DNA from 4 places in the Paenibacillus sp. PDC88 genome. Region 4 is predicted to be linked to each of the others. Evidence: riboswitches for the same ligand, from Rfam matches in the RefSeq annotation. Region 4 holds a riboswitch; each other region holds the start of a gene.
The links. Region 4 has a riboswitch for cyclic di-AMP ahead of BLW49_RS17060 (hypothetical protein). Riboswitches for the same ligand answer to the same signal wherever they lie in the genome.
Positions count from the first base shown of each region.

Region 1: it holds a riboswitch for cyclic di-AMP, as region 4 does, so the genes downstream of both, BLW49_RS25835 (ubiquitin-like domain-containing protein) here and BLW49_RS17060 (hypothetical protein) in region 4, are expected to answer to the same signal.
Region 2: it holds a riboswitch for cyclic di-AMP, as region 4 does, so the genes downstream of both, BLW49_RS23460 (C40 family peptidase) here and BLW49_RS17060 (hypothetical protein) in region 4, are expected to answer to the same signal.
Region 3: it holds a riboswitch for cyclic di-AMP, as region 4 does, so the genes downstream of both, BLW49_RS23385 (C40 family peptidase) here and BLW49_RS17060 (hypothetical protein) in region 4, are expected to answer to the same signal.

Region 1 is NZ_FNNT01000014.1:10,098-16,268, forward strand. Features, by position in the region: gene BLW49_RS25820 (AbrB/MazE/SpoVT family DNA-binding domain-containing protein) at 1-64, opposite strand, end outside; gene BLW49_RS25825 (HD domain-containing protein) at 424-1,704, shown strand; gene BLW49_RS25830 (TatD family hydrolase) at 1,743-2,513, shown strand; cyclic di-AMP (ydaO/yuaA leader) riboswitch at 2,741-2,987, shown strand; gene BLW49_RS25835 (ubiquitin-like domain-containing protein) at 3,265-4,497, shown strand; gene rnmV (ribonuclease M5) at 4,664-5,209, shown strand; gene rsmA (16S rRNA (adenine(1518)-N(6)/adenine(1519)-N(6))-dimethyltransferase RsmA) at 5,214-6,101, shown strand.
Region 2 is NZ_FNNT01000010.1:41,160-47,330, reverse strand. Features, by position in the region: gene BLW49_RS23470 (DUF1259 domain-containing protein) at 398-613, opposite strand; gene BLW49_RS23465 (copper-translocating P-type ATPase) at 784-2,832, opposite strand; cyclic di-AMP (ydaO/yuaA leader) riboswitch at 3,753-3,895, shown strand; gene BLW49_RS23460 (C40 family peptidase) at 3,900-4,379, shown strand; gene BLW49_RS23455 (transposase) at 4,483-4,779, shown strand; gene BLW49_RS29545 (IS3 family transposase) at 4,788-5,669, shown strand.
Region 3 is NZ_FNNT01000010.1:20,215-26,385, reverse strand. Features, by position in the region: gene BLW49_RS23390 (peptidoglycan D,D-transpeptidase FtsI family protein) at 1-755, shown strand, start outside; gene BLW49_RS23385 (C40 family peptidase) at 1,651-2,130, opposite strand; cyclic di-AMP (ydaO/yuaA leader) riboswitch at 2,136-2,270, opposite strand; gene BLW49_RS23380 (four-helix bundle copper-binding protein) at 2,556-2,885, opposite strand; gene BLW49_RS23375 (sensor histidine kinase) at 3,333-4,706, shown strand; gene BLW49_RS23370 (YdhK family protein) at 4,932-5,525, shown strand; gene BLW49_RS23365 (response regulator transcription factor) at 5,584-6,171, opposite strand, start outside.
Region 4 is NZ_FNNT01000005.1:251,083-257,253, forward strand. Features, by position in the region: gene kdpB (potassium-transporting ATPase subunit KdpB) at 1-300, opposite strand, end outside; gene kdpA (potassium-transporting ATPase subunit KdpA) at 360-2,030, opposite strand; gene kdpF (K(+)-transporting ATPase subunit F) at 2,100-2,180, opposite strand; gene BLW49_RS17060 (hypothetical protein) at 2,310-2,705, opposite strand; cyclic di-AMP (ydaO/yuaA leader) riboswitch at 2,841-3,008, opposite strand; gene BLW49_RS17065 (hypothetical protein) at 3,363-3,809, shown strand; gene BLW49_RS17070 (NAD(P)H-hydrate dehydratase) at 3,952-5,625, opposite strand; gene BLW49_RS17075 (NAD(P)-dependent oxidoreductase) at 5,691-6,171, opposite strand, start outside.

The DNA of each region.
Region 1 (6,171 bases), on a different contig from region 4:
CGATAGGAATAACAACCCGGCCCAGTTCATCAACTTTTCTTACAATACCTGTAGATTTCATCATTTTATACTAACTCCTCTCGCCATCGCTTATTACTGTCATGATTCGACATTATTTTATCTTTTATGCTAATCATCATACCAACCATTCCCAAATCAGTCAACATTGAAAATGAAGAATTAAGTTAACATTGTATGAAGAAAGGGAATGAGTACTGGTATTAACGATGATTTTCTAGTATCTATCTATTATTATAACGCGTGTCGATTTGGAAATCAAAACTGCATCATCATTCGACAAACTTTGTCGTATAATGTCGAATATATGAAGTGATTTGTATGGAAAAAGTCGAAATCCGACTTTAGTTGCACACAATTGAATTTTGTTATAAGAAATTAGGTTGAAAAAGGAGCTGATTATCGATGGAACAAAAGCTTAGCGAAGAGAAAGTATTCAAAGACCCTGTTCATAACTATGTGCACGTTCAGGATCCGATCATATGGCAGCTTATCAATACCCCTGAATTTCAGCGTCTTCGCCGAATTCGACAATTGGGGACTACATATTTGACTTTTCATGGAGCAGAACACAGCCGTTTCTCTCATTCTTTAGGTGTGTATGAAATTACAAGGAAGATCATATCGCAGTTTGAACGGAATGAATATCCCGATTGGCCAAAAGAAGAGAAGCTTGTCGCTCTATGCGCAGCTCTGCTGCATGATGTTGGACATGGCCCATTTTCTCACTCCATTGAAGAGGCGTTTGATATGGATCATGAAGAATGGACCTGTAAAATCATACTGGGAGATACAGAAGTAGGGCGGATACTGGGTACCGTAGGTCCTGATTTTGCCCAAAAGGTCGCTTCGGTTATTGCCAAGACGTATGACAAGCCTATAGTTGTTAATCTGGTTTCTAGTCCGCTTGATGCCGATCGAATGGATTACTTACTGCGAGATGCCTATTATACCGGAGTGAATTATGGAACTATTGACCTTGACCGCATACTTCGAATGCTGCGTCCTTACCAGGGGAGAGTTGTCGTTAAAGATTCAGGAATGCATGCCGTAGAGGATTATTTAATGTCGAGATATCAGATGTATTGGCAGGTGTATTTTCACCCGGTCACTCGAAGCTCCGAAATTGTCCTGCGTCAAATCTTTAGAAGAGCCAAGGAACTTGTAGCAGAAGGGTACATATTTGACTTCATGCTCAGACCTCTCCTTCATCTGATTAAGGGGGATGTATCGGTCACAGACTATCTTCGTATCGATGAATCCACGATTCAGGCTGCCTTTAATGAATGGACATATGAGAAGGATCCGATTCTGAGTGAGCTTTGTACCCGGTTCCTGGACCGTAAGCTCTATAAGTATGTGGAAGTGGATTATATTGAGCAGAAGGATATAAAGCGGATTGAAGATGCATTTCTCAAGGCAGGCTTGAATCCAGCCTATGACCTTGAAATTGATTTTCCTACCGATCTGCCGTATGATGTGTTCCGACCTGATATTGCGGGGAGCAAGAGACAGATCATTATTCTAGACAAGCAGGAAAGACAAAGAGATATATCCGAAGTATCCGAGATTGTTCGCTCCATTAGCGGCATGCAAAAAGGGAATTATCATTTATACTTCCCACAGGAGAAGCTGATGAATGCACTGCCCAAGCTTCCACCGGAAATTGCCGGCATGTTTAAGTAATGTGAGACAAGATACAGCATTGAAAGGAGTAAGAATATATGATGTTATTCGACACACATACCCATTTGGATGCACCTGAGTTCGACGCTGACCGCGAGGAAGTGATTCAGCGCGCTGTCGAAAAGGGGGTTACCCGAATGATTAATATAGGATTTAATCGGGAAACGATTCCTACTACGATGAAACTTGCTGAAACCTATGATTTTATCTATGCGGCAGTAGGCTGGCACCCTGTCGATGCCATCACGATGAAGGATGGAGATTTAGAATGGATTGCATCATTATGTAAACATGAGAAGGTTGTTGCAATCGGTGAAATTGGCTTGGATTATCATTGGGATACTTCTCCCAAAGAGGTTCAGCATGAGGTGCTGCGCAAACAAATCGGACTGGCTAGAGAGATCGCTATGCCGATTGTGATTCATAACCGGGATGCGCATGAAGATATTATTCGAATTCTGCGTGAAGAGAAGGCGCATGAAGTGGGCGGAGTGATGCATTCCTTCTCAGGCAGCTGGGAAACTGCAAAAATGGCGCTGGATATGGGCTTTCATATCTCCTTCGGAGGGCCGATTACGTTCAAGAACGCGAAGCAGCCCAAAGAGGTGCTTGCAAAGGTACCGCTTGACCGGCTCTTGATCGAAACGGATGCTCCATACTTGACTCCACATCCATTCCGCGGCAAGAGAAATGAGTCAGCTCATGTGGCCTTGGTAGCAGAAATGGCAGCCGAGCTGAAGGGGATTTCTGTGGAGGAATTGGCAGAGATTACGACCGCAAATGCACTGGAACGATTTGACATTCGTTAAAAGACAGAGGAAAATAGGCGAAAAAGTGAGTAAAACGGAGCGATTAAACTTTTTGTAAGACTTTTTCGCTGATTATTACAAATTTTTAACCAATTATTTAGAAAAACATAGTTGAATACTGCTTTACAACATGTATCGAAACAGGATATCATCGTTTCAGTGAATTGTTGATTGTTGGTAAAGTCCATTTTACATTGAGTTGATTTACCACTTTGAATTCACTTCATGAGTCATTCTCGCTGAATCTTTTGTAATTTAACAAAGAACGGGGGAACCGATATAGTGGTCTGCTGCTAGTCAGAAGATGGAATTAAGAGAGTTGTCTCTCTTGCTCTGACCACTGTATTTGATTTCAACACTTGAGTCTTGGGGTGAACGTAAAGGACAGCTGCCATGAGCAGCCTGGATCTGAGCGGGGGCGACTCTTACGCCCGAACCCGACAGCTAACTCCGTAAGCGTATTGAAGAGGCAAAACTCGTGCATGATGTTTCCGATATTCTCATTTGAACTTATCGGAGCCACGAAAGAGTTCCTCTTAAACTCTTTTTTGGCTTCTTTGTTTTAGGAGAATAAAAGTTACATTGTCGTCATACTGTTGGTTAACAGGAGGTGACATCATGCTGCGAAGAGTGGCACATGATGCAGAATCGGACGGGAGTTTCTCCGGTTTTGTAGACAAATCGGTATAGTCGCGTCAAATACAATCATGCAATACTCTTGACGGCGGGACTATGAAGGAGGACGGAGGAAGTGGGAAATTTCCAACTAGAGGAGACCCATGAGTCACCATCATCCAGCAAGTCTTTCGCGTTGCGATGGAAGCATGAGAATCTGCGTCAGATCACACTAGTCGCAATCTTCTCAATCGCACTGTTAGTCATGATCTCACTCATTGTGTATGGTCAGGGAGGCAAAGAAATCTCAATTGTCGTGGACGGCAAGGTTCAAACCTTGGAAACACGTGAAGGAATGCTTAGTGAAGTGCTGGATGAGCATTCAATCGCAGTCAGTCCACATGACGAAGTATCGATGTCTTTGAGTGATGAGATTGAAGATGGGGATCGAGTAACAATTAACCGGGCCGTAGCGATTAACGTAACGGCAGACGGTGAGACAGAGCAAGTTTATACAACACAGGATACCGTTAAGGAAGCACTTGCTGCTCATAGCATCGAAGTATCAGAAGATGATAAAGTATATCCTGCTGCTGACACTGCGGTGAAGGCAGATCTTAATATTCGAGTAGTCCGGGTGACTAAGCAAACAGCGTCACAAGAAGCTTCGATTCCGTTCAAGGTGATCAAGACGGCTGACCCAAGCTTGTACAAGGGCGATAACCGGGTCATTCAGAGCGGTAAGGAAGGCGTGATCGTCCAGACGATCGAGAAGACCTTCCAGGATGGCGAATTGGTGTCCAAGAAAATGACGGGCAAGAAGGTTCAAACAAACCGTGTCGACAAGGTCATTGCCGTAGGAACGAAGAAGAAGCCTGAGCCAGTTCAGGAAACCGTGGTTGCCTCTGCAAGTGAAGCTGAAGCTGCAACTGCAACTGCTTCTAAAGCTTCTAATGCATCCTCTTCGAAATCGTCAGCAAATCTGGCTGATAAAGTGAAGAAGGTATCTGCTTCAAGTGACAGCGATTCTGTCACGAAGGACGGAGTTACATTCAAGGCCAAAAAAGTGCTAAGCAATGTATCTATGACGGCCTATTCCTCAGAACAAGAGGGCATTGGTACGAAGACGGCTTCCGGCACGCGTGTACAGGAAGGGCGTACCATTGCAGTTGACCCTGATGTGATCCCTCTCGGATGGTGGGTATACATTGAAGGCGTAGGATTCCGTCGTGCCGAAGATACAGGCGGCGCAATCAAAGGCAACAAAATTGATGTGTATTATGACAGCTTGGAGCAGGCACTCAATTTTGGTCGCAAAAAAGGTAAAACAGTATACGTTATCGGTCCGGTGAAGCCGGAACTGAATTAAAATATATTTTACAATGCGTCCCTGATGTTATAGTATTAACATCAAGATTAGGTGATGCTATATAAGGTGAACGAAAGTTTAGACAGCAAGTCTATCGTTTGCCTCTTACATGCAGAAGAGGAGTTTTTCCTCTTCTCTTTTTGTTTAGAAAGGAAGTCATGTGGTCATGATTAAAGAAATCATTGTCGTTGAAGGCAGGGATGATACCGTAGCCATCAAGCGTGCAGTGAATGCAGATACAATTGAAACCGGCGGTTCTGCTATAAACGCCCGTATACTTAAGAAAATTGAGCTTGCTCAGCAAAGAAGAGGTGTTATCGTCTTTACGGACCCTGATCATGCAGGCGAGCGAATTCGCAAAATAATATCGAACAAGATTCCCGGCGTGAAGCATGCCTTCATTAAGGAGCAGGATGCGACCCGCAAAGGTGATATTGGTGTGGAGAATGCATCTCCTGACTCTATCCGCGCAGCACTGTCCAAGGTGCATACAACCTATGATGGAGCTAAGCCGCTCATAGACTGGCAAGATCTGATTGAAGCCGGACTCATCGTCCATAAGGACGCCGCAAATCGGCGTATGATGCTGGGTAACATTCTGGGCATAGGATATTGTAATGGCAAGCAGCTGCATAAGCGGCTGACGATGTTTCAGATAAGTCGTGAGGAATTTGTACGAGCACTAGAGCAAATAGAACGTGAGGGATCATGAGAACGTGAAAAATATAGATGAGATTGCAACGCCAAGACGAACGAAAGAGATCATAGCGAAACACGGTTTTTCTTTCAAAAAAAGCCTGGGACAAAATTTTCTGATCGATCAAAATATACTCCATAAAATTGTGGATGCTGCTGATCTGGATGAACATAAAGGTGCACTTGAGATCGGACCGGGAATCGGTGCTCTAACAGAGAAGCTTGCACAGCGTGCAGGGACGGTAACTGCGGTCGAAATAGACCAACGCTTGATACCGATCCTCACCGAAGTGCTGGAACCTTACTCTAATATATATGTACATCATGGAGACGTTCTTAAAACAGATCTTCCTGAATTATTTGCAAAAAATTTTGCAGGCATGGATAAGGTCAGCGTCGTTGCTAATTTGCCTTACTATGTAACGACACCGATCTTGATGAGACTGCTGGAGGAGAAGCTCCCGCTCGACAGCATCGTTGTCATGATTCAGAAGGAAGTTGCAGAACGAATGGCTGCTTCTCCAGGAACAAAGGATTATGGGACGCTCAGCATCGCGGTGCAATATTACAGCGAGCCTGAATTGGTTTGTATCGTTCCTCATACGGTTTTTATCCCGCAGCCTAATGTTGAATCTGCCGTTATTAAGTTAAAGGTAAGAGAGAAGCCTCCGGTTGAAGTGAAGGATGAGAAGTTTTTCTTCGAGGTGATTCATGCTTCATTTGCACAAAGACGGAAGACCATCGCAAATAATCTGAAGAGCCGTTTCTTTACCAAAGAAAACAGAGATCAGCTGGAGCCCCTGCTGGAGGCAGCTGAGATTGAACCTGCGAGACGAGGAGAGACACTCAGTATTGAAGAGTACGCCCGTCTAAGCGATGTCTTGCTGGAAGCAGGGATTAAAGGTTAAGACGCTGAAGAGCCTTGTACTCCGCAAATTACGAAAAAAGAGATGAACCAAAGCCCTGCCTCGCCCATAA
Region 2 (6,171 bases), on a different contig from region 4:
AGAAAAAATTGTTGAATACAGGAAAAAATATAGAGTTGCCTGGTACAGATTAATTTGAAGCTATTCCGGGTTTTGGAATCGAAGTCATTAACTTCTTAATATGATGGATCGAAATCACATTGATGGGTTTCTAAAAAAACTAACGTAAATTGGACATAATCACCCAATTTCTTTAGCAAAATTCTATCGTCTGAACTTATACCGGACAGTTTGAAGCTCGGAATTTTTAAAAAAGAAGCCAATTCGGAGTTGTAAACCGGAAGCCAATCTTTTGCGGTTAATACCCTCGTTGATACTCTAGGAACATGTAACTATTCGTGTTTAAGATAGGTCGATGCTTCTGCAATTTTCTTTGCAAAAGACAATGGCTCTTAAATTGAAGCGTAATGTGCATACATTAAATGTGGGTATCAAATAACCAATGATTATGGAGCGAAGTTATGATAATTCCGGCTCTTTGCAAATACCATGTGAAAGGATATACTTCTTCTTGTAACAACGCAGCCTCTCCTAAATTTAATGCTTTACCATCATTATCTAATGATTCAAAGGACCACTTGGAATGTAAAGACAATCCTGAATGACTTTGTCGTCCCAATATCTCTCTGAACATTCTTGCGATCTTTCTCAACCAAACAGACACCGTTCATAATGTTTAATTCGCCGCCTAAGATATTTGCTTATTGGCTGACAGTGACATTTACCATGAAATGAAATTAAGCCCAAAGCAAAAAGAGGATCATTTGAGCCTCCTTTTGCAGTTAGTGTTTGTTTTACACAGCGTTATCCCTTAAGAAGTTTGGCGTTAATTGCTACGACAATAGTACTCAGTGACATCAGTATAGCCCCAATCGCTGGGTCTAGGACAATTCCGACGCCATATAATAGACCGGCAGCAAGTGGAATAGCAATAATATTATAACCACTGGCCCACCAAAGATTTTGTATCATTTTATTGTAAGCTTTCCTGGATAAGTTAAGAATCGAAACGACATCATTAGGATCACTTCTTACCAGTACAATATCTGCTGTCTCAATAGCGACATCAGTTCCGGCGCCAATAGCAATACCTAAATCCGCTTTTGCTAATGCTGGAGCATCATTCACGCCATCCCCTGTCATGGCAACCATATAACCTTCATTTTGAATTTCCGTAATTTTATGAGCCTTTTGATGTGGGAGTACTTCTGCATATATCTCATCTAATTGCAAGTTTTCGCCAACCCATTTGGCGACTTTTTTATTATCCCCCGTCAACATCATTGATTTAATTCCTAACAATTTTAAACTTTCTACAGCGTCCTTTGCGCTCTCCCTGACTTTATCGGCCAGGGCAATTAGACCAGCATATTGGTTATCAACAACGGCAAAGATAACCGTTTTTCCTTGCGAAGACAATTTATTATACTCCTTAATAGGATAATCTACTTTTTGATCCTCCATAAAGCCAGGGCTAACAACCAAAACATACTTACCCTTAACATTTCCCTTAAGTCCTTTCCCTATCAGTGCTTCAAAAGATTCTGGTTCAAATATTTTTATTTCACGGTTTTTCACTTCTTCCACTACACCCTTAGAAATAGGATGTTCAGATTGAGCTTCTAGGGAGCCCACAAGAGTAAGAATTTCAGTCTCTGTATATCCCGAGGCAGGTAAAATATCGGTTATTCCAAATCTACCTTGAGTTAGTGTTCCTGTTTTATCAAATACGACAGCGTTCAATTTTCGAGCTTCTTCAAAGGCAGTGCGGTTACGTATCAATAACCCTTTTTTCGCTGCTATTGCGGTGGTAGTAGATACAACAAGAGGTACAGCTAAACCCAAAGCATGTGGGCACGCAATAATCATGACAGTTACCATTCGCTGTATTGCGAAATTAAAACTGTAACCTAATGAGAGCCACACGAGTAAGGTTGTTAACCCAGCACCTAAAGCGACATAAAACAACCATTTTGCTGCACGATCTGACAAATTTTGAGTTTTAGATTTAGATTCCTGGGCTTCCTTAACCAGCGAAATAACTTGGGATAGGTAACCCTTTTCGCCGCTATTAGTTACGGTTACAGTTAATGCTCCTTCACCGTTAATAGCTCCTCCAATAAGTCTATCTCCAGGATTTTTGATAACAGGGACAGATTCTCCTGTAAGCATGGATTCATCAAGCGATGATTGTCCTTTGACAACGATACCATCTACTGGAATTCGTTCCCCGGGTTTTATCAAAATTTTCTGATCTGGGCGTAACTCCGACACGCGTACTTCCTTGATGATTCCATCAACAGTAATAAGATGTGCTTCAGAGGGTATTAGTTTCACTAATTCCTCAAGCGCATTAGATGCACCTAAAATAGATTTCATTTCTAGCCAATGACCGAGCAACATTATAACAATAAGAGTTGCTAGTTCCCAAAAGAAATCTACATTAGTCAACCCGATGACGATTAATGAACTGTATACGTAAGCTACAACGATAGCTAGCGAAATTAACGTCATCATTCCTGGGTTCTTTTGTTTTAGTTCCCGATATGCACCAACTAGAAAAGGCCTACCTCCATAAAAGAAGACAAAGGAAGACAGTAGAAACAGCAGGACAGTGTCATATGGGAAACGCCAATTTACACCAATTGACATCTGAATCATGGGCGATAAAGCTATGATAGGAATGGTGATAATTAGTGAAATACAAAAGCGTCTCTTAAAATCATCTACATGATGACCGGCATGCTTATCCCCACTATGATGGTGCTCGGCACCATGCTTCTCACTTTCGTGCCCTTGCGTATGATTGTTCAGTGATTGATGTTTCACGCTTTTTTTGGGGTCATTATACATTGAATTCACCTCGTCATAGGATCTTTAGTGTGAAGTAATAGATAAGAAAGTAGGACTACATCACGTAGTATTTTTACCCATTAAGACTAAATTAAACATGTACAATGTATTTAGTTTAGATTTTTATTTGCATTCTTTTCACGAGGATACAATAAAGGAATTTTATAGGAGATGGAAAGATGCGATAAAATGCAAACTAATTTTAACTAAAATTATGTAATTTGTGTTCAATAACAAGACCAATATCTTATATTTTTATTAAGCTTTCTTCACAAATTCTACATAAATTTGGGTTATATAATATTCAATCCTACAAAAGGTTTCAAGTCCTAGTAAAGCAATGAGAAGATTTGGTTTCCGGATATTTTAAAACAGTTTGAAAGGTGATGATTGACACTAAAACATAAATCTTGGATTTTGTTCATGAACAATACCAAAATGTATTTGAAGAATACTGACCTTGTATGGTGGATCGATGGCAGGCATGCAAGGTAAACGAATAGCGTTTATGCACGAGAGACCGTGCCGATATTTATTATGAAGTATGTGCAGATGTGGTGAGGCTTGTTGAGGTAAAAACAAACTGAATAATCAACAATGTAATCTTTCTAAAATGAATGGAGGTTTGTATTGTTGAATGCACCTTTCCTTCCTTTATAGTAGAGTGAGTTAACTGATTCTGCATTTTGTAATCTGTCTCTTAGAGTTTTTTCATGGAAATTGAAATTAAATTAGTTACAAAATTGTTATTTATATATAATCAACAACTATAAAAAGAATGTGGAATTTTTCATTTCATTTTTCTAGATATTGCAGCGATTTGAATGAAAATTGTCATGAAATGAAATAAAAGATGGATTTGAAGGATGTGATTGACAACATATACGAAAATGTACTACATTATGTAGGGTTACAAAAAATTAATTTTTTTGCCTAGTTTCATTTTTGAAAACGGGGGATTCATTCTGAGTGAATTATTCTTGACTGGAAAGGATAAAGGGACCTTCTACCGAACTCTTAACTAACTCTTAACTAACTCCGTAGGCATCCGAAGGGAGAATATGTGTTTGAAGAAATTCATGATATCGTTAATTGGTTCTGCTTTAATTTTATCTGCCGGTGCGACCAATGCATTTGCTGATGATCAATCCAAATTGCGTTCAGAAGTAAGTCAAGTTGTAGGTACCCAGTACAAGTGGGGGGGGACTTCAGTTTCAAGTGGATTTGATTGTTCGGGATTTATATTATACATTTTTGATAAATTCAATTTGAATCTGCCTCGTACCTCAAATGCCCAAGCAAAAACTGGTACCCCGGTATCAAAGAATAATCTAAAACCTGGTGACTTGGTATTCTTTAATACAAGTGGTGCTGGTATATCACATGCGGGGATATATATCGGGAGTGGGCAATTTGCTCATTCTTCCAGCAGTAAAGGTGTAAGAATTAGTAGACTAACTGAGAAATATTACAAGGATCGATACGTTACAGCAAGACGTACCATCTCTAAACAAAGTTATACAAAAATGGTCAGTGTATTGCACTAATACGATTTGTAATTAAACAAGCCCAGGTAATTATGATATGATCCCCTCATAGTAGACAGAAAAAAGCAAGCACATTACTCTGTCTATTATGGGGGGATTTATTATGGGGGAAATTAGAAAAACGTATGATATAGCGTTCAAGAAAAAAGCGGTGGATTTATACTTGAAAGATGGCATGGGCTACAAAACGGTTGCAAAAGAGCTAGGAATCGATCACTCTTTGGTACGCCGTTGGGTGGAGCATTTTAAAATTGAAGGAATAACAGGGCTTAAAGAAAAATGTGGATTAGCAAAAGGTCCTGGTAAAGGTAGACCACGAACAAGAACTGAAGATCCTGAGACTAAAATAAAACGGCTTGAAGCTGAAAATGAATTGCTAAAAAAGCTCTTAAAGATGTGAAAGGTGGAATGGATTTAGTACCTTGTAACAAAAAGTTTGCTGTGATTGAGGAGTTGACCAAAAACGGATATAGCGTCCTCCTTCTTTGTCGACTCGCTCAAGTCTCGAGGAGTGGATATTACCGATGGATAAAAAGGCAAAAGTTCACCTCACCTAAGCAACTTGAGAATAGACAGATTAAAAAGAAGATAGCGGAATGCTATAAAGAGGTACGAGGAATTTACGGATATCGACGGGTCAGAGTATGGATTAAAAAGAAATACGGACTACGAGTAAATCACAAACGAATCCAACGATTGATGAACGGGATGGGGATTCAAGCGGTCGTCCGCAAGAAAAAACTTTATTATGGGAAACGAGAAGCCTATGTGATCTCGAGTAATCTTCTAAACAGAGAATTTAGAGCTTCAAAACCAAATGAGAAATGGGTCACCGACATTACCTATTTAATATTCAACGGGCAGAGACTATACTTATCAGCTATTAAAGACTTGTATAACAACGAAATTATCTCCTATCAGATCAGTCGAAGAAATGATCTCAAGCTTGTGATGGATACCCTCACAAAGGCAAGAAAAAAACAAAAAGTTGAAGGAATTCTCCTACATAGTGACCAAGGGTTCCAGTATACCTCTCGCCAATATAACCAACGTCTTAAAAGATACGGGATGATTGCCAGTATGTCGAGAAAAGGGAATTGTTGGGATAACGCATGTATGGAGAACTTTTTTAGTCATTTTAAATCGGAGTGTTTTAATCTATACACTTTTCGTACTAGTAAGGAAGTAGAGCATGCCGTCCAACGGTACATCCATTTCTACAACCACCAACGTTTTCAACAGAAACTAAACAACCTAAGCCCGTATGAATATCGGACTCAGGTTGCTTAATGATGCTTTTAAATTACTGTCTACTTGACAGGGGTCAGTTCATTACGGGTTTGTTTTTTACTATCTATTCTAGCTTTAGATATTTTTTAACAAAGTCTTTGTTAAAGAGGATGTATCATCAATAAAAATTATGCATTTGGACAACAACAGAAATATCAAAATCAAAAATTGACTAGTCCTAACAATTAGACTACAATTTGTAGTGTAATTGTTGTTAAAATATTGAATTCATTAAACTCCCCTCTGCTTTTAAACACTACATGCTTTTTTAGTTTAAAGGAAGGCACCCAGTCATTCTCCTAGTTACAACCGTTGTGGGTATAGAGTTGCACGTTACCATTTGGAATAAAACTATTCTATTACCATACAGATAATACCCAATTAGCTTTAGGTTTCTGAAATTAAAAGAATCAGCATTGTAGGTAAGGTTCTATGAGCTGTTTGTGTATTAATAGAGCCACCCTCACTAAGGCCACTATCTTGAAACTGAACACCTGCAACA
Region 3 (6,171 bases), on a different contig from region 4:
ATAATACACGAGTGCGGAATTCAGGGAGTACGGTTATGGGGCTTCTCTATCCAGACACAGCTATTCAAAACTCTTCGAATGCATTTATGGTCGATTTAATTGGTGAAAAACTGTGGATTAAATATGGTAATGAAGGAATTGATGTTTGGGATCAATATATGAAAGAATTCGGACTTGGTGTAGATACGGGGGTGGATTTACCTCGGGAATTTAGAGGGAGAATTGAGTATAACCAAGAGAATCAAACGTCACTTACAGGCTTAGCTTTCGCTTCTTTCGGTCAACAGGGCAAATACACGACTATGCAGCTCGCACAATATGCAGTTATGTTAGCTAACAAAGGTAAACGAATGGAACCGCATTTAGTTAAAGAAATAAGGGACTCAAGCGGAAATGTAGTCGAAAGAATCGATCCTAAAATTCTTAATGAAGTGGAGTTTAATGAAGCTTATTGGGAAACCATTCACAGGGGAATGGCTACAAATGTAGATGTTGCTTTTTCAGGATTTCCATATGACTTTGCCCGGAAAACAGGTACCTCCCAACAGACGATATATAAAGATGGTGAAGCCATAAATGTTGAAAATGGCGTGTTCATCGCATTTGCACCGCGTGAAAATCCTAAACTTGCCGTTGCAGTAGTTGTTCCAGAAGGGGGATACGGCTCTATGAGCGCTGCGCCCATTGCTCGAAAAATATTTGATGCATACGATGCAGAAATCGGGTTAACCGAAGCACCTCGTTCAACTGAATAAATCAAATAATATAATAGAAAGCTCTGTACTTGATAGGGCTTTCTACATTGCAACAGAAAATAGAGTGGAGTATAAAAATGAAAAATGTCCATAGTGATCAATGTAGCGTCTACACATCACAGTTATACGCTTTGAAAAGATAAAGGTATTTATCATAGCGTGTCCAGCAAGGTACGCCAGCTAAATACTCATTAAATCGTTTCATTCTATACTGCTCTAATCTGCACAACGACGGCCGAACACCCTTTTCAGTGTTAGAAACATCGGAGCTTCAGTTGCAAATATTTTTGTTACTGTATTTGTGTTCCCGATATTTACGCTTACCCCACTATATGTAACTAGCTAATTTTGTGCCAGCTAATATCCGATTTTTTTATTTCAGATAATGTAGCTAATGGAGTAAAGTGTCGACACCAGGCTTACTGAAAAAGCAATCTCAACCTACGGTTTCGATAAATTCGAGAACTTGGTAACTGAACCATCGTATGCTTTAAACCGAGTTAACACTTATCAATGCACTTTCTCTCTTTATACTAAGAGTCTATTTATAAAGTAATATTGAATCCAAGGCAAAGTATATACTAAGATCTCCCGACGCCACTTACCCCCGGAAGTTAATATCCGGGGGTAAGTGGCATCTATAAAGAAAAAATGTAGAGTTTTTTATGTGCACAGAGACTTAAGTTATTACTGTAATTTGTTCAAATCAGTTTCTGTTTTTCAGGTGCTTCATTTCGTTAAGTAACGGGAAACGTAAGAACGTATGGGTCATAGCGATCGGCTGCTTATTTCATGAAGATGCCGGGCAGATTGTGTATCAAAATTTGATTCGAAATAATTCAGTCAAAACCCCTTCATAAGGGCGGGGTTGTAAATATAGCTTGTCCTTCCCTCTTTAATGAGAGTCATCAACCATATTAGAAAAACTCTTATCATCAATTGTTCTTCTGGCTGTAACGTACCGTTGCTTGTAGTATGTTTCCGAGAGTTTACTTACTCTTACTCCTTTACTGCTCGAAGAATGAGCAAATTGTCCATCCCCTATGTAAATTCCCGCATGAGATATTCCCTTTCCACTTGTATTGAAGAAAACTAAATCCCCAGTTCTTAAATTGCTTTTTGCTACCGCAGTGCCTGTTTTAGCTTGAGCAGCTGAGGTTCTAGGAAGGTTTTGATTAAATTTATCAAATATGTATAATATGAAGCCGGAGCAATCAAAGCCACTTGCTGCGGTCGTTCCTCCCCATTTATAAGGTGTTCCTACCACTTGGCTGACTTCTGATTGTAATTTTGATTTGTCATCAGCAAATGCACTTGTGGTACCAGAAGAAATAATAATAACAGACCCTAATAAAGACATGATAATTTTTTTCAAGTATAATATTCTCCCTTCGATGCCTACGGAGTTAGCTTAAGGATTCGGTAGAAGGTTACCTATATTCAACACTATTTTGAACAATTCACCCAAAGTGGTTCCCCCGTTTTAAATAAATTTAAATTCGGCAAAATAATTAAAATATTGTAACACTAATAACTGTAGTGTATAAATCGAGACTTGTCAATTATAACCTGTAAAATTTGTTGCTTCTTATGATTTCATGAGGATTTATTTAATTTAGAAAGGTTTTTCATAAATAATCGACAACTTAACAAGAAGTGGGTCATATTTTATGACAGGTAATATCATAACAAATTTGTAATTAATATGTCTTTTTTTATTTCAAAAACTGTTTCAGATTTAATCAAAAATAACCGCTCCAGTTACTGGGAGCGGTTATAAAAGTAGTATACTTTTTTATGTTATGCAGCCATGTTACGACATGCATCTGCACATTTAAAACAAGCTTCCGCACATTTTTGGCAATGGTCATGACTATGTTTTTTGCACTCATCACCACATGCTTGGCATATCTCAGCACACAATGAGCAAATTTCTTTGATAAATGGTGAATTGCTGCTCATTGCTGTTGCAGCAAAAGAGCAGATGTCGGCACATAGCCGATCTAGACGAATACATTCTGCCATCATTTTAATGTCTTCTTCTTTTAAACAAGCATCGTAGCAGTGATTACAAGTCACCATACATCGTAAGCATTCCTCTATACATTGTTTATACTGTTCATGTGACATTTCCATTCTCCTTTCAGTGATTAATTTTTTACATACGTAATTACTATTTACAATTAATCCTCGATACATACTCAAGGACTTGAATGTAAATTAACCAAAAATGTGCAGAATATGTGGAGATAACGAGTGAAAATAAAAAATCTATTTTCTAAAAGCTAATTTAATCAATGATTAGTTCGAAGTATAAATATCACTTTGAAAAGCTAACTATAGCCAGAACTAAGAACTTTAAATCGGTAAGTCATGGCTTATGCACAAAATATTCAAAGTTCAGGCGTATAATAATAATAAACAATCTTATGCTTATGGTGGATAAACGTTTGGGTTTTAAGGAGATCATGGGTTTCGAAATTACAATAGAATTTTGAAAAACATTACTACTTGAAATATTTGATAAATAATTTAAGTCATATATCTGGAAAAATTAATAGAACGGTGGTCATCAAAATGAATCGAATAGCTTTTAAATTAGGAATTATTATCGTATCTCTGCTGTTAGTGGTTCTGCTTTCCTTGGGATATGTCGTTGATAAAATCTTTTCGAATATGTATTATCAAAAATCAGAACAAGATGTGGCCGAAATGGCATCTCATTTTGTTGAAATGGTACATTCTAGTAAGAGCATACCTACAGATTTGATATCCACTATGGCAGAATTTTCGAAGGTGGAGATCTTTGTTTTAGATAGGCAAGGGGAATTATTAGGAAAATCAAGTAAGGCCTCTAATAATCATGTAAATTTCATTACCGCAACTGAAATCAATAGATTGCTTAACGGAGAATCATTAATGATAAACTATAGTGCTGAGAATGGAGAATCCTACCTAATCTCTGGTAAACCATTGTTGGATATTGGGGGTGGAGTTCTTGTGATTTCTTCTCTTGATATCGTTAATGCCTCTATACTGGAGGTGAGGCAGCTCTTATGTTTAACTGGATTGATCGGTTTTATCATAGCGGTGGGTGTTTCATTTTTTTTATCAAGAAAGATGTCTGGACCTTTGGTTCAAATGGAGAAAGCTACTAGAAAAATAGCTGCTGGTCATCTTGATAGTAGAGTAGAAGTGAGTACTAAGGATGAAATTGGTTCATTAGCAGCTGCAATAAATGATCTTGCAAAAGACCTGCAACGATATCAAGATACACGTACTGAGTTTTTTGCTAATATCTCACACGAACTTAAAACACCGATTATGTACCTTGAAGGTTATGCGAACGTAATATCAAAGGGACTTTATGAGACGGAAGAAGATATGAAAAAGTACTTAGAGATCATATCACAGGAAGCTAAACGGCTTAATCGCTTGATTATTGATTTATTCGATTTATCTAAGATGGAAGAAGGTAAATTGACACTATATAAAGATTCGGTATGTATCAGTAAAATTATAGAACAAGTTGTCAATAAAGTGTCAATGAGAGCGGAGAACAAAGGGATAACAATTAAAAATCATATCGACTCAACGTTTATAGTTAGTGGGGATCCTGGTCGACTTGAACAAATCTTTTTGAACTTATTGGATAACTCCATTCGGTATACGAAGGAGGGCTCTATAGAAGTATCAGCACAGCAAGTTAATAATAATATGGTATGTATTTCGGTTACAGATACGGGATCAGGAATTTCAAAAGAAGAACTACCCTTCTTATTTGAAAGATTTTACCGGGTCGAGAAATCAAGGTCGAGAGAACATGGAGGAACCGGTCTAGGACTTGCCATAACGAAAATGTTGGTTGAGTTACACAATGGATCTATTCGTGTATCTAGTGAAGTAGGGAAAGGAACAAGATTTGAAGTGTATTTAGAAAAGGAATATTAGAGAAGAGCACTTTGCTAGTGCTCTTTTCTTAATTTTTTAGAAGAAAATTCTTATTTCAAAATAACTTTTTTATGTATATTATGTACACCTTCCAGGAAATATTTAAAATGACTTTGGAATTTGTTTAATTAAAAATGTGTCGTCTGTAAGGTTTTATGTCTAACTGCTCCATATTTTCTGCAAATTTAGTGGTTATAGTGAGGGTAAATAAAGGAGGAATTAATTATGTTCAAAAACAAAAAATTGATGATCGGTATTATTACACTAATCACAGCGCTCATGCTTTCTGCGTGCGGTGGCGCTAATGATGAAAATCAAAATGGAAATACGGACATGAATCAAGGTACAGAAGAAAATACAGGAATGGATCACTCTGAGATGAACCATTCGACTTCAGGTGAAGTACCAGAGTATCTAAAGGAAGCAGAAAATCCTAAGTATCCTGTCGGTACTAAAGCAATTATTAAAGAAGGGCATATGGAGGGAATGAAAGGCGCTGAAGCAACTATTGTTGGTGCTTATGATACTACAGCCTATGCGATTTCTTATACCCCGACTACAGGTGGAGAACCCGTAGAAAATCATAAATGGGTAATTCATGAAGAACTAATTGATGCAGGTGAAGAACCATTAGCGCCTGGGGCTGAAGTGCAAACAGAGGCATCTCACATGGAAGGTATGGAGGGTGCAACTGTAAAAATTGACTCTGCTGAAAGAACAACGGTGTATATGATTGATTTTACCCCAACTACAGGTAGCGAAGAAGTTAAGAATCATAAATGGGTAACAGAAAATGAGTTAGCACCAGCTGCTGAGTGATTTGTCTTAAACAAAAGCAGAAGAGAGCATCTTACAAGCCTTCTTCTGCTTTTATTTTCTATGATTTATTTTTATCACTTGTCCATTTATACCCGACCCCCCATACGGTGTGTAAATAATCATCAGCAGGAAAATCTGCTTCTCGAAGTTTTTTGCGTATATTTCGAACGTGAGAATCAATGGTACGATCATCGATAAAAACATCATATCCCCAAATCTTACTGATTAGATGTTCTCTTGAGAAAACCCTGTTTTGATTATTGAGGAAAAGATCAACCATATAAAACTCTTTAGGGGTTAATTCAATCTTTATATTCTTATAAAGGGCTTCAAACGAATCTTTTATCAAGGATAAGCCTTTAAAAGATAACCCATTTATTCCTTCTTCAGTCTTTCCCCTCCGAAGTACGGCTTCTATCCTTGCTACCAATTCAGTATCATCAAATGGTTTCATTACATAATCGTCAGCACCGATATTTAATCCCTTTACAATATCAGATTTTTCACTCCGTGCGGTAAGCATAATGATTGGAATACTCGAATTTTTTCTAATTTTCTCGCATGCTTCCCAACCATCCATATCTGGCATCATTATATCTAATAAAATTATGTCTACTTGATTTGATTTCAAATAAATTAGTGCATC
Region 4 (6,171 bases):
CTTGGTCTGCTTCAGGCTGTCGGCCTGTGCTTTCCCCCGCCCTTCAGCAAGCGCCTCGGCAAAATTAGCGAACCAGACCGTGATCAGCAGGATCACCGTGACGGTCAGATTAAATCCCCGTGAACCTTCCGTACCGAGCAGATCCGGAAACAGGGTCAACAGTAACGAGATCACCATACCCACTTCGACGACGAACATGATCGGATTTTGCAGCATCACCTTCGGATTCAATTTATAGACAGCTTCAAGCATCGCTCTCTGCACGAGCTTCTTGTTCAGCATTGATTTCTTTTGTCCCATTGACGAACGTTCCTCCATTCAAATAAGAGCTTCAACTTTTTATGAAAATCATTCCTGCACTATCTGCTCAGCGTCAAATGCTCTGCAATCGGCCCAAGCACCATCGCTGGGAGATAAGTTAGTGCCCCTACAATCAGTACCGTACCAACAAAGACCGCGGCAAACAGATAGGTGTCCGTCCTAAATGTACCTGAGGTCACAGGAATGCTCTTCTTCACAGCCAGTGATCCTACAACCGCGAGCAGCAGCACAATGGAGAGATATCTGCCCAAGTACATGACAATTCCGGTAGAAATGTTCCAGAACGGTGTGGCATCTCCCAAGCCTTCAAATCCGGAGCCATTATTGGCTGCCGATGAAGTGTACTCATACAGGACCTGTGACAGACCATGGTATCCAGGATTTGATATCGTGTCCGCATTGGTGAACAGCGCCAGCGCTGTAGGAGCCAGAATGAGCAGAGGCTGAATCAGCAGGCTGATCGCAATCAGCTTGATTTCTTTGCCCTCCAGCTTCTTGCCGAGAAATTCCGGGGTGCGTCCCACCATAAGACCGGATAAAAAGACAGCAATGAGTGCGTACATGAGCACGTTCAGGAAGCCGGCTCCCATACCGCCGAACACCGTGTTCAGCATCATATTAGCCAAAGTGACCAGTCCGCCAAGCGGTGTCAGTGTATCATGCATCGTGTTGACGGCTCCTGTCTCGGAGGCGGTCGTTACGACCGAATATAGAGAAGACAAGGCCACACCGAAGCGAGCTTCCTTCCCCTCCATGCTGCCGCCTTCCTGCTGAACTCCAACAGCCTCCATTGCAGGATTACCGTTCGTTTCAGCACCGAGTGATACCCCCATCAGCACGAGAAACATAATCGCCATGGAGACGAACAGGACACGTCCCTGCTTCTTGTTTCCCACCATTTTGCCATAAGCGAAGGGCAGGGACACCGGGAACAGAAGCATCAGCACCATCTGCAGCAGGTTCGTAAATACATTAGGATTTTCAAACGGATGAGCCGAGTTTACTCCGAAAAATCCACCGCCGTTATTCCCCACCTGTTTAATGGACAGGAAAGAGCCTACCGGACCTCTTGCAATTTCCTGCACACCACCTTCGAGCGTCGTTACCGCTGCTGTTGCTTTTAACGTCTGTGGAACACCAGCAGCAATAAACAGAATAGCTGATACAAAAGCAACCGGAAGCAATACCCTTGTTATACTTCGAACGACATCCACGAAGAAGTTACCGAGCGGCTTACCCGTAAGTCCTCTAATAAATGCGATCGCGACCGCAAAGGCCGAAGCCGGTGCAGTGAACATCATGAACACAATGGCGATCATCTGTGATAAATAGCTGAGACCGGATTCTCCGCTGTAATGCTGCAGATTCGTATTGGTCATGAAGCTGATCGCCGTATTAAAAGCAAGCGTCGGCTCCATAACCGCTACACCGCTCGGGTTCAGCGGCAGATGAGCCTGTATCCGAAAGATCAGATAGACGAGTACGATCATGACCGTATTACTGATGACAAAGGAAGCTGCGTACTGCTTCCAGGTTTGATTCGTCTCCTTGATGCCGCTGACAGCATAGAGGGGTCTCTCTATCCATCTGAACCACGGATCGATCCGGGTTGGTTCATAACGAAATGCACTTGCAATATATAGACCTGCAGGACGAGCCAGCAGGAGCACGACCGCTAGGGTCACACAGACGGAAATAACGGTTAACATATCGACTTATCAGCCTCCTGGTAGTTATCATTAGCTCATTGTTAGTCGAATTAATTTCTTAATTCGGTTTCAAAATTTCTCTGGGTTAAGCAGTGCGTAGACCAAATAAATGAATACAGCAGCTGCAATAGCGAGCAGCACCCACATCATTTTTGTTCGCTCCCTTCCGAAGTGATTTTGTCTGAGCCTTTAATAACTCCGATTGAAATAAGCGTCAACAAGCTGATCAATACAATCATGATAAAATCCAGCATTTGCTTAGCACCTCCCGATTCCGGTTTAGAGTAAGAAAGAGCAGTCGCTGCCGCGGCTGTAGATGACATGTGTCGCACCAAGCCCTCTGTAGATGAGCCGCGGTTTGCTTCGCTCTGTAATGACATAAATTGGCTTACAAGTCCATGACCGGCAAACTTGGATATACTTACAGCACACCGGCAGACTCTCCTCGAACAGAAATACATTACCTACATGGAAATCAGGCGGCTCAGGTGCTTGTTCAGAGAAATCCACTTGGATGACCGGCTCCGCATAGAGCCTTTGCATTTCTTTACGCTCATGTTCAGAGCTAACTATGATCGCGAATGGCAAGCCCTTCATTCTCAGTGTCTTAATGAATAATCTGCCGGGCTTGCTCCCGGCCGATACGATGATGACGTCGTCGTCTTCAACGGACATCTGTTCATTCCCCTCCTGTTTCTCCCTTCCATCCGGCCATAAAAAAAGAAGCTGGGCAAGAGAAATCTCTCCTGCACAGCTTCTTATTCAGGCAGGCGGGAACAAGCCGCTGCCTATTAAGAGCTCGGATATAAGAAAGTCTCTCTGGATACGCTGACGAGGTTAGCTGTCGGATTCGGGCGTGAGAGTCGCCCTACCTGTACGAAGCACAAATTTTATGCTCTTTAGGATTCACCCCAAGAAGCCTTATAACAGGCCTCAATGGTTCCCCCGCTCCTTTTAAGGATTAAGCGGTATGAAATTGTATGGCGCTAAGCTTTTATGCCATGAATCATAATCCTCACCCGATGCGCTGTAAAGAAAGTCCGGTCCCCATATATACGAATTTGAATTCATGAGAGGATTGATATCTCCATTATTCTCTTCATTACTCTCTCTAACTCCATTTTTCTTGCTTTTTGCGCAAGAAGCTGACAACGATAGATAAAGGTTCAATAGGTCGAGATTAGCCATGAATTAACCGCTTACTTTCATCCATTTCGTCCAATTTGCTAAAAAAAAGGCTTTTTTAGAACAAGAGTCATTTTACTCCTCGGTGGCATCTGCTATATGATGATCAACATAATAATGAGGATGATTAATGGAGGATGAATGCTCGTGGCACTCGCCTATATGGGGAATAATTCAGTACCTGCTTACCAGACGGATGCGATCAGCTCGATGGAAATCATACGCTATGATTCACGCCGGCTTCCTTATTTGACAGAGGAGAAACATCATTACTGCGGATTATTTAAAATAACCTGCGGGACGGCACACGGTTTTGCCGAATTTGAGCTGCCACAGGAGAGTGCTCCGGGGGATCTGATCCCATGGATCTCTGTGTTTGCCGTACTGAAGGAGCTGACCGTGGAGCAGGCCAAGCTCTGTGTTGCAGATCATGAGCAGGAATGGGGAATGGAACGGACCCGAATAGCCGAGGAAGCACTCGCAGATCTGCAAATGATGCAGGAAGCGGACGAAGATCTGCATTCTATCATAAGCTCCAGACTGCTCGTTCGTTCTTTTTTGATGGAGTATGGGCTGACGTATTATTCCTTCTAGATTCCCATGATGATAAAACCCGCGGCGGTTAGATACACTTCAATTCAGAACGTAAAAAGGACACGCTTCTGCGTGTCCTTAAATTTGACTTGTAGATCTGTCTGCAGGCGCCTTACCGGCGGATCCTTGCCAATACGCTGTATTACAATGCGTCAATAATGTCGCCGGCGGTAATGCCTCCCGGATGATGCCGCTTGTAAGCAGCACGTTCTCCGGAGAGTCCGTGCAGATATACACCATATGCTGCTGCCTGCTCAGCGCTCCAACCTTGGGCCAATAGACCCGCTATGATGCCGGTCAGCACATCCCCCGCCCCTCCGGTTCCCATGCCGGGATGTCCGGTCAGGTTAATATAGGTGCTGCCTGAAGGAGCAGCAATGACCGTGCGCGAGCCCTTGAGCACAAGGATAACGCCTGTACGCTCTGCATATGCTTCCGCATGGGTAATCCGATCTCGCTGGACGTCCTTCGTAGATATCCCCATCAATCGAGCCATCTCCCCTGGATGCGGCGTCAGAATGAGCGGTGCAGTCCGGGACATCCCTAGGAAGAAATCCTCCCCTCCTGCTGCAGCCATATTGAGTGCATCGGCATCAAGTACAATAGGTACATCACATGCTTCAACAATGCGGCGAAGCCACCTTGTATCTCCCTCAAAGCGCCCAAGCCCCGGCCCAATGGCCAGTACATCCTTGCCCTCCGCAAGCTGTATAACTCGCTCGGCTGACTCCTCCGTCCACAGCCCGTCATTTCCTCTCACCGCATCGGCGAGCATCAGCTCAGGCACCTTGCCGATGACATGCGGCATCAGCTCGTAAGGCAGCGCCCAAGTGGCAAGACCGCAGCCTGACCGGAGCGAAGCACGCGCACTAAGAAGCCCGGCCCCGCTCATGGCAAGTGTCCCGGCAGTAAGCAGCACATGTCCATAGGTTCCCTTATGCCCTTCGCCTGATCTTCGGAGCGCCAGATCCATTCCAAGCGACCCTTCCAGCACCTCTTCTGTAAGGACTTGTACAGTTCCGCCCTGATCCGCTGCGAGCTTAGAAGGAATTCCAATGGATCTTACAACGATGCGGCCTGCTGCCTCTGCACCGGGATACTGAGTCAGTCCGCGTTTCAACAACCCGAAGCACACTGTTATCTCTGCCCGGATATGAGGCTCATAGAGCTCTCCCGTATCTGCATTTAAACCGCTTGGAATATCTGCTGAGACAATAGGGAGTCCGCTCTCATTAGCCTCACGGATCAAGGCTGCATAAGCCTTGCGCGGCGCACCGTTGCTTCCAGTACCCAGCAGCGCATCTACAATACCGGTAACGCCATGAAATGACAGCGGCTCCTTCTCGCTATATACGACTGCCGGAATGCTGTATGCCGCAGCCGCATCCCTTTGAAGTGCAGCATCCTGCTCCAGCGTTGAAGGTGAAACAGCATAAACAATCGTTACTTTCATACCTGCCTCTTGCAAATGCCGGGCGCACACGAGTCCATCGCCGCCGTTATTTCCTTTTCCAGTGAGTATATACCAATGTTCCTGGCTTCGGTCATTGATGTGTAATGTCTCTTCAGTACGAATCGTACCTCTCACACCACGCCACTCTTCAAATACCCTGCGATCGTTATCCTCATCTTCCTGCAATGGGTCCCCCGGTGTTCTCCGATCTATCCGCCCATTCTGCGCTTCACGGCACAGCTTCATCACTTCTTCGGCGAGTGCCTTGCCTGCATTCTCCATCAGGCTTGCCGAAGGAACGCCGATCTTCTCGATTACGATGTGATCAAGCTCACGCATCTGCTTCGCGGTTACAACATACATCTTCCAGCCCCTCCTATCAAAAAGAGCGAGGGATCTATACCTCGCTCGCTAAGATGAACTTTCTTCTAATAGGCCACGGTAAATCGGGACCCGCTGAAATACGGATCATCCGCTTCATCCACCATAGCCGCTGCATAATCTTCGACAGATATTCGGCTCTGCCCTGCTTCATCCAGAATAAGACGATCTGTGCCAATTCGGAAATTGCCTGTACGGCGGCCAGGTTCAATCGTTGCTGCCGGACTCAAATAAGTCCAGTCCAGATCGGACTCCTCGTAAATATGAAATGCATCCCGATGTGCGAGCGCCAGCGGTCTAACCTCTTCGGGAAATTCCGGAGTCTCCATCAGCGGCACTCCGCTATCGGTCAGCAGACTGCCTGCTCCGCCAACGACAAGGAGACGCTGGACTCCACTGTTTCGAATGCCCTCGACAAGGGAGCGTGCGGCCTCGACCAATTCCTCTTCCTTACCGAACTCAGGACCGTATGCGCTAATAACCACATCATGTCCCTTCACGGCTTCAGCAACTGATTCAGGCTTAAGA